2 linked regions of the Candidatus Palibaumannia cicadellinicola genome follow. The protein of the gene in region 1 interacts with the protein of each later gene in a pairwise test. Links are inferred from orthologs where the notes say so. Each region holds a gene or a part of one and is shown on either strand. Other genes may lie near its edges.

What was found.
Region 2: the proteins of cysK (region 1) and cysE interact in binary tests that used the Escherichia coli proteins (3 or more experiments, as listed by UniProt). The link is inferred for Candidatus Palibaumannia cicadellinicola from one-to-one orthologs.

Annotation. Positions count from the first base shown.
Region 1 is NZ_CP008985.1:89,085-92,541, forward strand. Bases 249-3,161 are described here. They hold cysK (cysteine synthase A), read left to right. Parts: upstream 249-1,177; coding sequence 1,178-2,146; downstream 2,147-3,161. Other genes in these bases: zipA (cell division protein ZipA), read right to left, coding at 249-905; ptsH (phosphocarrier protein Hpr), read left to right, coding at 2,380-2,637; ptsI (phosphoenolpyruvate-protein phosphotransferase PtsI), read left to right, coding at 2,693-3,161. In the rest of the region: NAD-dependent DNA ligase LigA, read right to left, coding at 1-43; more of zipA, read right to left, coding at 114-248; more of ptsI, read left to right, coding at 3,162-3,457.
Region 2 is NZ_CP008985.1:211,375-214,139, reverse strand. It holds cysE (serine O-acetyltransferase), read left to right. Parts: upstream 1-857; coding sequence 858-1,673; downstream 1,674-2,765. Other genes in the region: pfkA (6-phosphofructokinase), read left to right, coding at 1,895-2,765; gpsA (NAD(P)H-dependent glycerol-3-phosphate dehydrogenase), read left to right, coding at 1-824.

The sequences.
Region 1 (3,457 bases):
GCTGTTCACGTAATTGCTGAATATGTTGTTCGATCTGTTTCATGGAGAATTTCATTCTCGCAGCAAAATAAGATATAAGCTAAGAAATTAAACTATTTTACCAAACGGTAGCGTCAAGTGCCGTTATTGATCTCCAGAATATTATAGATACGCGCTTTATATACATCTAACTTTTGCGGAGTCAACATATTACGCTTATCATCTAACACGACGCCGCCGCAATCATCGGCAATCTGCTGGGCAGATTGTAACATCAGCTTGAAGTTCTGATGGGCATCACCATAGGATGGTACTATCATGAACATAGATATGCCAGGAGTCGTAAATGTGGTCATGTTCTCCGTATTAAACCAACCAGGTTTGATCATATTTGCTAAACTAAATAGTACTGGTCCGCCGCCAGTAGGACTCAAATGACGGTGAAATATCTTCATATCACCAAATTGGAATCCAGCCTGTAAAAGGCTTTGCCATAAGTCTTCCCCGCCTATTACAGTGCCATTATAGGCAGCTATATTTAGCACAAGCACTGTTTCCCTTTCCCTATGAGGTGCCTGTGTAGTCTGAGTCTGCTGTGCGGAACACGAAGCATGGCTTTCCTGTTGAGTCTCATACGCTAACAAAGGTTCATCCGGCGGTATTAGTACGTCATAGTTAAATGAATCGTACTTAGTGTACGTGCACTCAAATGGTACGTCATTATCAAAATCTGGTTTATCTATATTTGTCTTATCAGATAGCTGCGTTTCACTATCACTACCATCCTGATATTTTTTTTTAGTTACTGAAGGATCGTGGAAAACTGCAGACTGCTCTTTACGACTAGTCCAAAAACCATGTAACAGCAGTACAATGATGGCCATTCCACCCATAATAATTAATATTAGACGCAAATTTTGTATCATTACTATCTCAGCTATTTGAGTTCATTTGATATTACCTACCAAACTGGCAAAACATTTATTCTTTTAAACTGTATTTCTCCGTGCCGACAAGTACAAGTCTTATAGTACAAAGTATTTCTAAGTTGATGGTAAAATACCAACATAGCAAATTCTATTTTGAAAACTTATTTCTTAATAACATATCGATAGATGATTATTTTACTTTTACCGATATACTGAAAGAGTATACTTATACTTAAATTATTCCTCTAATCTGTACTATAGGACTGGCCATGAGCAAAATTTACGAAGACAATTCGCTGACAATCGGCCATACCCCGCTTGTCCGTTTAAACCGTATTGGCAATGGCCGTATTCTAGCAAAAGTGGAATATCGTAATCCAAGTGGCAGCATTAAGTGCCGCATTGGTGCTAATATGATCTGGGATGCAGAGAAACGTGGCGTGCTAAAACCAGGTATAGAACTAGTAGAACCTACTAGCGGTAATACAGGTATTGCATTAGCCTATGTAGCGGCTGCACGTAGATATAAGCTAACTCTTACTATGCCAGAAACCATGAGTATTGAGCGGCGCAAACTACTGAAAGCCCTAGGAGCGAACTTAGTGCTGACTAATGGACAAAAAGGGATGAAGGGCGCTATTGCTAAAGCAGAAGAGATTGTTCTCACTAATCCAAAACGTTACCTTATGCTACAGCAGTTTAGTAATCCTGCTAACCCTGAGATTCATGAGCATACCACCGGCCCTGAAATATGGGAGGACACTGATGGAGAAGTGGATATTTTTATTGCTGGTGTTGGCACAGGCGGTACTCTAACTGGTGTCGGCCGTTATCTTAAGCGCCGCACCCAGAACCATAATGTGATCACAGTTGCGGTAGAACCTAGCGATTCGCCGGTGATCAGCCAGGCACTAGCTGGAGAAGTTATTACACCGGGACCACATAAAATTCAGGGTATTGGTGCCGGTTTCATTCCAGAAAACTTAGATCTAAGTATTATTGATCGTGTTGAAAAAATTACTAATGAAAAAGCAATCCATACCGCACGACGTTTAATGGAAGAGGAAGGCATCCTAGCTGGTATTTCTTCTGGTGCTGCGGTAGCTGCCGCGCTGAAATTACAAGAAGAAAAAACTTTATTTAATAAAAATATAGTTGTTATCTTGCCTTCTTCCGGTGAACGTTACCTCAGTACAGCTCTATTCGCAGATCTTTTCACAGCAACAGAATTACAATGAAATTTACCATAGCTTAATGAAAAGCACCCTACTGGGTGCTTTTTTGTAGTTAATATGCATGAAGCAATTATTATCTGCATATTGTAGTTTGTTATAAATGATATTTGAAATTATTTATCATAGCGTAGCGACTGTAGGACTAGTTCTTAATTATAATATAAGCTAAAGTAAACCTTTTAGGTTAAACTTTAGCACCATGAGACTGATATAATCTAATGAGTTGGGGAAACAAAATGTACCAACAAACAGTGATAATTACCGCTCCCAACGGTTTACATACTAGGCCAGCAACCCAGTTTGTCAAAAAAGCTAAAGGTTTTAATTCTGAAATTACCATCACCTCTAATGGTAAAAGCGTTAGTGCTAAAAGCTTGTTTAAACTGCAAACCCTCGGTCTTACGCATGGTACTATGATCACTATTGCCGCGAAAGGTGAAGACGAAAAGACAGCAGTAGAACATTTAGTCAAACTAATGGCAGAGCTTGTGTAATACATATAAAGGCACGTTATTTTTAGTTAACATATGTCACGAATAAGGTAGGGTTATGATTTCAGGCATATTAGCATCACCGGGCATTGCCTTTGGTAAAGCGCTACTCTTAAAAGAAGATAATATTGTCATCAACCGGAAAAACATTACTACCCCCCAGGTTGAACAAGAAGTCGAACGTTTTATCGCTGGACGCACCAAAGCGTCCGCACAGTTGGAAGCCATTAAAAAGAAAGCAGGTGCAACTTTCGGTAAAGAAAAAGAAGCTATATTAGAAGGACAAATTGCATTATTAGAAGACGAAGAATTTGAGCAGGACATCATAGTTCTGATTAAAGAAGATCTCGTAAGCGCCGATGCTGCTGTTTACTCTGTCATTGAGACTCAGGCTCAAGCACTAGAAAAACTTGACGACGAATATCTTAAAGAACGTGTCACTGATGTGCGTGACGTTGGTAAACGCCTGCTACGCAATATTCTTAGCATGCCTATCATTGATTTGAGTGCCATTAACGAAGAAGTAGTGCTAGTAGCTGTCGATCTGACACCATCCGAGACCGCGCAGCTGAATCTGGATAAAGTGCTAGGTTTTGTTACTAATCTAGGTGGTCAGACATCGCATACCTCTATTATGGCTCGCTCACTAGAATTGCCGGCAATAGTAGGTACCAGCAATGTGACAACAATAGTGAATAATGGTGACTACCTGATTATCGATGCAATTAACAACCATCTTTATATTAACCCAGCGCCGGTAATAGTAGAAAAACTAAAAAAGCTGCAAAGTCAGTATGTTGCTGAAAAAAACGAGCTAGCTAAG
Region 2 (2,765 bases), 120 kb from region 1 along the record:
CATCTTTACCAGTAGCATTAGCCGCTAGCCGTAACGTGCTTATTGTGGTGCCGAGCCATGTATTTGGTAGCGTACTAAAGCAAATGAAACCGCATTTACGTCACGATGCACGTATTGTCTGGGCTACTAAGGGATTAGAAATCAAAACAGGACGCCTACTGCAAGATGTGGCACGGGATATACTGGGTGGACATATCCCTCTAGCCGTCATATCTGGACCTACCTTTGCCCGTGAAGTTGCTGCTGGATTGCCTACTGCTATCGCACTAGCTGCTACCGATGTGACCTTCCGCACAGATTTGCAACAGCTACTACATTGCGGGAAAAATTTTCGTGTTTATAGCAATCTAGATTTAATTGGCGTTCAGTTAGGAGGCGCGGTCAAAAATGTTATTGCGATCGGAGCTGGTATCTCTGATGGTATCGGCTTTGGCGCTAATGCACGCACAGCGCTCATAACCCGTGGTTTAGCGGAAATGTCACGTCTTGGTGCTGCTATGGGGGCAGCACTAAGCACTTTTATGGGTATGGCTGGTTTAGGAGACTTAGTATTAACCTGTACCGATAATCAGTCGCGTAACCGACGTTTTGGCTTGTTACTGGGGCAGGGCGCTGAGGTTAATACAGCACAAAAGAGTATTGGTTTTGTAGTTGAGGGTTATGGTAATACCAAAGAGGTGCTGGAGCTCGCTGCCCGCTACAGAGTAGAGATGCCGATTACCGAACAGATATACCAGGTATTATATCAGAATAAAAATGCCCATGATGCTGCATTAACGCTACTTGGGCGCGACCAAACAGATGAGAAAATAGGTAGTTTATAATATCAACTAATTTTCGATTAATAGGTAAACTATATGTCTATTAAACAGTTAGAACTAGTATGGAATAGCATCAAAGCTGAGGCACGATTGCTAGCAGATTGTGAACCCATGCTAGCTAGTTTTTTTCATGCTACCTTATTAAAACACGAGAACTTAGGTAGCGCGCTGAGCTATATGCTAGCAAATAAGCTGTCTAATCCTATTATGCCAGCAATTGCTATCAGAGAAGTTGTAGAGGAGGCCTATAGGGCTGATCCAGGAATGATATTTGCTGCCGCACGTGATATCCATGCGGTACGCTTACGTGATCCAGCAGTAGATAAATATTCAACTCCCCTACTATATCTCAAGGGAGTTCATGCGCTGCAGGCCTATCGTATCGGTCACTGGCTATGGTACCAAAATCGTCAGGCACTAGCAGTTTATTTCCAGAATCAGATTTCGGTGTCCTTCGGTGTCGATATTCATCCAGCGGCACGTATTGGCTGTGGCATCATGCTTGACCACGCCACAAGCATCGTTATTGGTGAAACTGCTGTGGTCGAAAATGATGTTTCGATACTACAGTCAGTAACATTAGGCGGTACTGGTAAAACAAGTGGTGATCGTCATCCGAAAATTCGTGAAGGGGTTATGATTGGAGCGGGTGCTACCATACTAGGTAATATTGAAGTAGGAAAGGGCGCTAAAATTGGCGCTGGTTCGGTGGTTCTGCGTTCTGTACCGCCTCATACCACAGCAGCCGGAGTACCGGCTAGAATCGTGGGTAAACCAGATAGCGATCGCCCATCAGAAGAGATGGATCAGTTTTTTAGTAGTCCTGGTTTTCAATTCGGTGATGGTATCTAAAGCTTGTAAAGCTTGATAGATAAACGAAACATCTATAGCATCATAATTTTATAGATCCTTACTTAATACTAGGATAGGACAAACTACTCTACTGAGAATGTCATCTCTTTTCTTTTTTGAATCATATTTCTTTCTTGAATCACATTTGATAATAGCTGTTATAACAGATGCACAATAGTTTTTTAAGTTAAGAGGTTGTTATGATTAAGAAAGAGGTTGTTATGATTAATAAAATAGGTGTACTGACAAGCGGCGGTGATTCCCCTGGGATGAATGCTGCTATCCGGGGTGTAGTGAGGGCTGGGCTTTCGGAAGGCTTAGAGGTCTACGGTATCTATGATGGCTACTTGGGCCTTTGTCAAGATCGCATCAAGAAACTAGATCGTTATAGTGTATCCGATATCATTAACCGTGGCGGTACTTTTCTGGGGTCAGCGCGTTTCCCTGATTTTCATAAAGCAGCAATACGGGCTATCGCTCTTGATAATATGAATAAATATGGCTTGGATGCCCTAGTAGTCATCGGCGGGGATGGTTCTTATATGGGCGCCAAACGCCTAACTGAAATGGGTTTTCCCTGCATAGGCTTACCTGGCACTATTGATAATGATGTAGCTGGAACTGATTACACCATCGGTTACTTTACTGCTTTGGAGACCGTGATAGAAGCCATTGACCGTTTGCGTGATACGTCTACATCTCATCAGCGTATTTCCATCGTAGAAGTTATGGGGCGTTATTGTGGTGATCTCACCATGGCAGCAGCTATCGCAGGTGGTTGCGAATTTATTATTTTACCTGAAGTAGAATTTAAACCTGAAGATTTAGTATCAGAAATTAATGCTAGCATTGCGAAAGGTAAAAAGCATGCGATTATTGCAATAACAGAGTATATTTGTCATGTCTCTGAACTTGCGCTGTACATTGAAAAAGAGACAGGGCGCGAAACTCGCGCCACGGTTTTGGGCCATATTCAGCGTGGTGGTAACCCAGTCGCTTATGATCGTATTATTGCATCAAGGATGGGAGCATACTCTATTGAACTACTGCTGCAGGGATATGGCGGCCGTTGTGTTGGCATACAAAATGAAC